DNA from 4 places in the Pelagibaculum spongiae genome. Region 3 is predicted to be linked to each of the others. Evidence: predicted binding sites of a transcription regulator. Region 3 holds the regulator's gene; each other region holds the start of a gene.
What was found. Region 3 encodes FNR, which switches genes on or off when oxygen is low (the NO sensors DNR and NnrR bind a similar motif). Its sites were predicted from a motif close to TTGATNTANATCAA; they were not measured.
Positions count from the first base shown of each region.

Region 1: a site for FNR is predicted at 1,126-1,139, ahead of glpA (anaerobic glycerol-3-phosphate dehydrogenase subunit A). Genes of this name have one in related genera too.
Region 2: a site for FNR is predicted at 964-977, ahead of yiaY (L-threonine dehydrogenase). Genes of this name have one in related genera too.
Region 4: a site for FNR is predicted at 1,445-1,458, ahead of DC094_RS11875 (threonine/serine exporter family protein). Genes of this name have one in related genera too.

Region 1 is NZ_QDDL01000003.1:253,202-255,410, reverse strand. It holds gene thpR (RNA 2',3'-cyclic phosphodiesterase) at 377-952, shown strand; gene glpA (anaerobic glycerol-3-phosphate dehydrogenase subunit A) at 1,277-2,209, shown strand, end outside.
Region 2 is NZ_QDDL01000006.1:205,010-207,218, reverse strand. It holds gene yiaY (L-threonine dehydrogenase) at 1-872, opposite strand, end outside; gene DC094_RS15080 (BMC domain-containing protein) at 1,647-2,192, opposite strand; gene DC094_RS15075 (4Fe-4S dicluster domain-containing protein) at 2,201-2,209, opposite strand, start outside.
Region 3 is NZ_QDDL01000002.1:482,609-484,817, reverse strand. It holds gene hemN (oxygen-independent coproporphyrinogen III oxidase) at 1-88, shown strand, start outside; gene fnr (fumarate/nitrate reduction transcriptional regulator Fnr) at 616-1,353, shown strand; gene DC094_RS08125 (bifunctional enoyl-CoA hydratase/phosphate acetyltransferase) at 1,650-2,209, shown strand, end outside.
Region 4 is NZ_QDDL01000004.1:307,532-309,740, forward strand. It holds gene DC094_RS11870 (threonine/serine exporter family protein) at 53-544, opposite strand; gene DC094_RS11875 (threonine/serine exporter family protein) at 548-1,357, opposite strand; gene DC094_RS11880 (pseudouridine synthase) at 1,746-2,209, shown strand, end outside.

The DNA.
Region 1 (2,209 bases), on a different contig from region 3:
CTGTTAGGCAAGATGGTTGAATCAATATACCTGTCGTACTTGAAGGTGCAGATGCGTTGGCTGCTTTCGCTCACCCCAATCACTTACAACTGTAAGCTCATGGGGCTTCGCTCGTTTGCCGCCTGCCTGCATCTCCAATTACTTTGGCTATAAAACGATTCGGAAAAATTTGGCGGGGATAATGGCGCAGCTTCAAGTTGGTGCTTTTATCTGCAAAAGTATGTACGAGCTTTAACTATTACCATCCATGGCAGCTGGGTCCCGCAATCCCTATACGGGATGACGGTACTCCAAATTAACCTCGAGGCTTACTGCTAACCAACAATTTAGTAACTGACAGAGACCGATTGATCTGCTTTTGGAGGTAGTAATTAAAATGGTATCCAGTGATCAATATCGAAGTTTTATTGCTTTGCAGCCTTCCGCTGCTCAAGCAGCATCTATCTGCCAATGGGCCAAGCAAAACCTACCCACACTGCCCAAAGATGTGGCTTTATATTCGCCAGAAAAATTGCATTTAACCTTGGCGTTTTTGGGCCAGCGCAGCATGGAATTTTTGCAGCAGTTGTCGCAGGCGTTACAACATATCCAGCCCAGTCTCAGTCAGGTAATCATTGCGCCCTATCAGCTAAAATTATTCCCTTGCGCCAACGACCCTCAATATCTGGCTTTAATGGCTGAGCCAAACCTTTCTTTATTAGATTTGTTGGCAAAAGTTGAGCAGGTATTGCTCAAGTTGGGTGTTGAATCTGAAGCACGTATTTTTCGACCACATATTACGCTTGCAAAACTTGATTCAAGTTCGTTTGAAGCTAATGGTGATCAAAGCCCATTGCCTATGTCAGTAAATTTACCAACCGATATTTCACAAACTGTCACGTTATTCCATAGTCAGTTAGATCATACGGGTTCAATTTATCAGCCAGTATTTTCGCTTAACCTGACAGAGTAGCGAATAGATGGTTTTTGATGAAGTAAATTATTTAAGAAAAACAATAGGTTCGATTGTTTGTTCATGTTGACTTATTTCATATTTTCGGTTTTGTTGTTTTCGTTCGCCATTTTAGTGAGCATTTATCTCTTTAGAGGTATTTTGGCGCGTTTGCGAAAAAATGCTGGGCTGCCTTGTCATAAATCAATCGAAATTTTCGGTTCCGATGTTCTTATAGGAATTCGAACTCACTCAAACTTTGGCATGTGACTCGTAAGTTTGTTGTAACAAACCTGTCCCGCATACCAAATAGGGTGTTGAAGTAGCTATCAGCCGGTTTGCAATATGAAAAAATTAGAGACCGATGTTGTCATCATAGGTGGCGGTGCCACTGGTGCAGGAGTCATGCGAGATTGCGCAATGCGCGGTATCAAATGTATTTTGCTGGAGCAATATGACATTGCGTCGGGTGCCACAGGCCGCAATCACGGACTACTCCATTCCGGTGCGCGTTATGCCGTGACCGACCAACACTCGGCCGCAGAATGCATAAAAGAAAACATGATCTTAAAACAGGTTGCCAGGCACTGTATCGAGCCGACTAATGGCTTGTTTATTACCCTGCCGGAAGATGACCTAGCGTATGTCGACAATTTTGTTTCGGCCTGCACCAGTGCTGGAATTCAAGCCGAGCGAATGGATCCTGCCCAAGCATTGCAAATGGAGCCAAGTGCCAATCCGTTGCTGACTGCTGCAGTAAAAGTGCCCGATGGCACGGTCGATCCTTTTCGGTTAGCCGCTTCGAACATGCTAGATGGCATTGAGCGTGGCGGTCAGATTTTTAATCACACCCGTGTCGAATCTCTGATAAGAGAACAGGGCCGCATTAATGGTGTGATTGCGCGTGATTTGCGCAATGGCGAATTGGTAGAAATTCGTTGCCAATATGTGGTGAATGCCGCCGGTATTTGGGGCCAAGGTATTAGTGAATATGCAGACTTGCGGGTACGAATGTTCCCAGCCAAGGGTGCTTTGCTAATTCTGGAACACCGCATGAATAACATGGTAATTAACCGCTGCCGTAAGCCTGCTGACGCCGACATATTGGTGCCAGGTGACACAGTTTCAGTGATTGGTACCACCTCAACACGCATCCCATACGACCAAATCGAACATCTCAGTTGTACCCCTGAAGAAGTTGATTTGCTAATGGCCGAAGGCAGCAAGCTTTGTCCGTCGATGGAACATGCTCGTGTGTTACGCGCCTATGCTGGTGTT
Region 2 (2,209 bases), on a different contig from region 3:
TATTCCTGAACATGTGGCAACAGAATTGCGTTACAAACCCCATGCGGCAAGTCGTAGAAGCCACCCAACTGGTGCGCCATCGCATGTACATAACCCAAGCTTGCGTTGTTGAATGCCATGCCCGCTAATAGCTGTGCGTAGGCCATTTTTTCACGGGCTTGCATGTTGTCGCCATCGGCAACCGCTGCGCGTAAATACTTTTCGACCAATTCAATCGCCATTAATGCGCTGGCGTCAGTCACTGGTGTGGCGATAATTGAAACATAAGCTTCAACCGCGTGAGTCAGTGCATCCATACCGGTCGCCGCAGTCAGGCTTTTTGGCATATCTTTCATTAATGCAGGATCATTGACTGATAAAATTGGCGTAGTGTTTTTATCTACGATCGCCATTTTTACGTGACGCTCTTCATCAGTAATAATGCAGAAACGAGTAATTTCTGATGCGGTACCTGCAGTGGTATTAATCGCTACTAGCGGCATTTGCGGCTTGGCAGACTGGTCAACACCTTCATAATCTTTAATGCTGCCGCCATTTGCTGCAACTAACGCAATACCTTTGGCGCAATCGTGTGGAGATCCACCGCCTAAAGAAATAATAAAATCACAATCAGATGCCTTTAGCATTTCCAAGCCAGCATCTACATTACCTACGGTTGGGTTTGGCTGAGTACCGTCAAATACCAAACTCGTAATATCTGCAGCGCCGAGATCTTCTACAACCTTGCTTACCAGACCGATTTCCACTAATGGCTTGTCGGTAACGATCAATGCTTTGGAGAAACCCAGACTTTTAATATCGGCTACTGCCTCTTTTAGACATCCTTCACCCATCAAATTAACAGCAGGCATGAAAAACTTATAAGCAGCCATAATTATTCACCTATCAAATAGTTAAAATATAAAATTAATAACGTGACAAAATTTCCTGATATAGAAACTACTCCGAATCAGAATTTCGCTTTTGACCTATGTCATCGGAGGTAGCGAACTCATATCAAACTAAGCAACAATGACTGACAAATCGGTATTACCACTTTAATTACTTGAATTTAATAAATAAACTAGCAGTTAAGGCTGTTTTTAATTGGTATAACCATTTGAAAATAAAGTCTTTTGTTTTTTCGAATACGAACTAGCAAAGCTCATTTTTTATAAGTGAACATGAGAAATTTAAGCAGGGGTTGGCCATTTTCTTGATTGGTTTGCTGAATATACAACGGATAAAAGACGGAGTATTAAAAGTATCTTTAATGGTTTTGTGGCGGCAGCAGATGAATATTTAAGCTCAAGCGCAACAAGCTGAAATGGTTTTTTGATATTCGGGTATGAGAAATGGCGAGGAAGTCACAGTCTTCCAACACTCATATTTTTTTATTTGCCCACGTAGGTTGCACGGAGCAGCCGTAAGCGCGACCTGCAACGTTCGGTGCGTTCAACAAATACCGGGCAAACAATAGGTCAGTTACCACTCGATAAATTCAAACATCAACCGTTGGAATAAATTGCACCATGGTCCAGCGACATACATTACGTCCTTGTAAATAACCGCACCAGCATCCTGCTTCTTTGCGGAATACATTACGTCCTTGTAAATAAAAACCGGTGGCTTACGAATAAGCCACCGGTTTTTATCAAACGAATTTTTTACAACAAAGTGTTAAAGAATTCATCCGTTGGCGATGGGATAACCGCCTTATGAATTAACAGACCATTTTCTTGGCCGATTGCTGCACCGGCATCAACTGCTGCCTGAACTGCCGAAACATCACCAGTAATGGTGTAGAAAGACTTTCCACCGATGGCCATGGCCAACCGCAGTTCAATAATTTCTACATCAGCTGCTTTTGCTGAAGCATCACAAGCTAATACTGAAGTCGCTACGCTAAAAAATTCCAGCACGCCAACTGCATTAGGTTTGGTTGGCGGTGTCATACCGCGTAAGCCGTTTAATACCTGAGGATGAACATTAGGAATTAACAACTGATCGACAATATGGTGCCCACCTATAGCAACACCTGCCTCCAAAGAAGCCTGAACCGCAGCAACATCACCTGATACCAGAGAAATGTACTTACCTGGGCAAATCGTTTTTGCTTCTTCTAGGCGAACTTCTGCCGCTTTGGTCATAGTATCTGCTGATTCCATGCCCTTGGCGATGCTATTAAATTCGATCATAGCTAAGGATTTCATACTATTTCCTATGCCTC
Region 3 (2,209 bases):
TATTTGCATGGCATTTGATTCATATAATATGAATCGTTTGAGTGAGCAGGTCCCAACTAAGGATACTATTTACTCAAAAATCATCTAAAAAAAAGCGACCGATAAGGGCAAGTTTTAACCACTCAAAACATTGAGAGGTTAAAGCTTGCCCTTTGTTCTATTTTGATTGCCGTCTGCCGGAAATGATTAACTGTTTTGAGCATTAGCTGACAATCTTCCGGCCAATACTCCAGAATATGATCTATATCATGTCGAGTAATTTGATCACGGTCAAAATATACCTTTGCATGTTCGGTTACGAACGGCAGTGGTTTACAATCCTACAAACTACATTGGAATAGCAAAGGATTTTGCGATTCAGTTTTTCAGCCAGCCAATATTGTTGTTGAGAGGTCGCAGTAATTGGCAGGCCGCTTTGATACTTGTTTAAGTCACTCTGGCGGCGGCTGTCTATCTAATTATCAGGGACTTATGCATAACGAGCCGTTTTTCGAAACGGCGACTGCGATTCACCCGCAGACCACTGATAGCAGTGTAATAACAAATGTTTCATTTGATTAATAAAAACAAGCTATTAGGATCGGGGATTCGCCTGGAATTACGAGAGCGCTAGCAATGACCGAAGTTCATAAGGCAGGATCCTGCCGCACGATTAAAGCTTCTTGCAGTGACTGCAGCTTAAGCAGCCTGTGTTTGCCTTTGGCTGTCCAGGCAGAGGACCTTGATCGGCTGGACGAAATTATCAAACAGGGACAACGCGTTGAGAAAGGTCAGCACTTGTTCCGTAGTGGTGACGAGTTCAAAGCAATTTATGCTGTTAGAACCGGCGCTATCAAGACCTACTCAATTACACCGTCTGGTGAAGAACAAATTAACGGCTTCTATTTGCCGGGTGAAATCATGGGTATGGATGGCATCAATACCAACCATCACGTGAATTCTGCTAAGGCACTTGAATCAACAACAGTTTGTGAAGTTCCGTTTAACCGTTTAGAAGAGCTAACCAAAGTACTACCTGGTCTACAGCGTCACTTCTTCCAGATGATGAGCAAGGAAATTCGTGAAGAGCAGCAGTTAATTATGCTGTTAGCCAAGAAGAATGCTGAAGAACGTATCGCTTCATTATTGTTAAGTATTTCAACGCGTAACGGGCGTCGTCGTTTATCGACTACTGCTTTTCGTTTACCTATGACACGTGTTGAGATTGGCAACTATTTAGGTCTGGCAGTTGAAACGGTAAGTCGTGTTCTGACCCGTTTCCAAAAGCAAGGTATTCTGGCGGTTGAGAGCAAAGAAGTACGCATCAACGATTACCAGAAGCTGTGCCAGATTGCGACGATTCAAGAAGGCTAGTTTACGCTAAATATCAAACACTAATCTGTTTGATGGCCTGCTGAAATTGTTGAAAAATTAAAACCCGCGATCAGAAATGATCGCGGGTTTTTTTTGTTATTTCCAAATGTATTTCGTAAACAAGCATCGATGTTGCCGCAACAAGTTTGGACACTCTTAACTGTGATGGTTACTGTGGTGTTGCTAAAAGAAAGTTATATGACATTTTGTTATGAAACTTTCTTTTTTGTTCATTTCACGACAAAATCGGCAAATGATGTTCATTCTTTTCGTAAAAACAATAATAAAGGCGAAATATGGAAATTTCAGAGCCAGTCTCATCTACTTTGGATGTGCTGTTAAAAAAAGCAGCAAGTAATCCGCCGCTGAAGGTTGCGGTAGTACATCCAATGAAGAAATATTCGCTAGAAGCTGCGGTCGAAGCTGCTAAGGCTGGTCTGATAGAGCCGATTATGGTCGGTCCTAAAGATCGAATGCTGCAGATTGCAGAATCGTTTGATCTGGACATTAGTGGGTTTGAAATTATTGACTGCGAGCACAGCCATGCTTCAGCGGAAATTGCTGTTGCTTTAGCACGAGAGCAAAAGGTCCAAGCATTAATGAAAGGCAGCTTGGCGACGGCTGAGTTAATGGGGGCGGTGGTTCACAAACAGCTAGGGATTCGTACCGATCGCCGTGTTAGCCATGTTTTTGTGTTGCAGGCTGAGCATTACCACAAGCTATTACTGGTCACCGATGCTGCGATTAATATTTTGCCAGATTTAGCAGTTAAGCGAGATATTTTACAAAATGCGATTGATCTAGCAGCGGGCATTGGCCTGTTGCAACCTAAAGTTGCCATTCTGGCTGCTGTTGA
Region 4 (2,209 bases), on a different contig from region 3:
GCCTCTTGAATCTATTCAAGAGGCTGGCTTACCAAACAAGAAATCCTGTAAATCACACTTTATAAATCCGACGCAACAGCCTAATTTCCTTAACGCTTTTATTCTTAAAAAGCAGTGAAGGCAAAGAAACTCCCACAGCCAAACAAAGCACCACAAAAACGGTCACTAATCCATTGCTGGCAGTTTCAGCGACAATTTGAGGGTTAACATTTTGCTGGGTGCTAATGTCTAATAATCCCATCATAAAGCGATAGGCGTATATTCCCGGCACCATCGGAATAACCGCCGGCGCCATAAATACCGTGGTTGGCGTATGCACCCAATGGGCAAACTGAATTGCAACCACGCCCATAGAACACGACGCTAACAATGTTGCCAGCACCAGACTCAGCTCAGCCTCAAGCGCAAGTCCGCGAATGCCATATCCCAATGCTGCCAGCACAGCAACCGCCCAAAGTGTTCTGCGCGGCACGGTAAATAAGGTTGCAAAACCTAAAGCAGCTGCAGTGGCCCAGAAGATTTTTTCGATCAAAATCATATCCATTGATCAAGCTCCTAAAGCAGAGAGCAGGGCGTGGCTGAAAATAATGCCCAGCGCAATTGAAAAAGAAATCACGGTGCCTTGCATTGCGCGCCCCAAACCAAGGCTCATGTGGCCATGCATTAAATCAGTAATGCTATTGATCATCGGCACACCGGGAACCAAAAAGAGCACCGAGGTTGCGACGGCAATTTCTGAATGGGCAAGTGAGAACCCGGCCATGACTAATAATTGAGTACCCGCACCGGCAATCAAACTGGCAACAAACGATGCAGATGCCCAGGCAACCGCCAAATTATGTTGCTTACCTAATAAGTGATTTCTACAGACAAACCCGGTGGCACTGGCAATACCGGTAAGTACTACCGACAACATATCGCCACCAGCTACCCGACAAAATGCCATTCCAGCGACTGCAATCATAAAAATCACCAGCAACTTCGGATAATGAGGAATCGCTGATATTCGTTGTAACTCGAGCTCAATTTCATCCAGCATTTCAGCTAGCGGCTTTCCATTAGCTTCTGAAGTATTCCAACTCAAGCGACTAATTGCAGAAACAATACTTAGCTGAACACCGTAACTGGTGATTTTCTTGAAAACGGTTATTGGCAAGTGACCTGGATCTTGAAGGCTTAAGGTGATGCCCGATAAAGAAAAAAAAGCTTCTACCTTAAAACCTAAAGCTACAGCAGTGCGCTGAAGGTTTCTTTCAACTCGCTGGGTATGAGCACCTGCGGCCATCAGCATGGCGGCAACATCTAGTAGTAAATAAGCAGTACGTTGCTTGAGCTGAGAATGAACTTCTTGGGCCATAGTGTCTAATCGTTAAATGAACCTGGTTATTTTACCCAGCAATTGCCGACAATCAGAGCTAACACCGAAACATTATCAACTATGTTTTTGACCAACAGCAAGCCTGACATTGGGTAAGATCATGAATGTGCTTTAACTTACCAACTGTAAACATCTGCAAGCTTGTTATTTCTCGTGAAATCATACCTATACAATTTCGCATAATATGTATTATGTTAAATTGACTAATATTGACATCTAACGCAACAGCAGCCAGAACCCTGCTCTTGCAACAAAACCTGATACGCTCGCTTGCATGGCTGGCTGACTTGGCTAAGATTGCTGCCGAAGTTTGTTTTGAGCAACCTGCTTCGCCTGTTTGTTACAGCTGTTAATTTTGGAGTTCGCTTTGCCTGACTGTTCAATCGCCTCAACTGAAAACACCGGCCTAGATTCAATCGCAGGTATCGATGTGCTTTATCAAGATCAACATATTGTTGTGATAGATAAACCCGCTGGCGTGTTGTCTGTTCCGGGCCGAGTACTTAAAGACAGTGTGACCTCTCGCTTGCAACAAGCCGGGTTAGATGTGCTGGTAGTACATCGGTTAGATTGCGCGACTTCAGGTGTGATGATTTTTGCTCTAGATGCGGCTAGTCAGAAAAACCTCAACCGACAGTTTCAAGATCGCGTTCCAACCAAATATTACCAAGCACTGATTGCTGGCGAGTTATCGGCCGACGATGGTTTGGTTGATTTACCTTTAATCTGTGATTGGCCCAATCGCCCACTGCAGAAAGTTTGTTATGAGCATGGAAAGCCTTCGCAAACTATCTGGCAAAAACTGGAAAGTTTTCAGCTACAACAAAACCT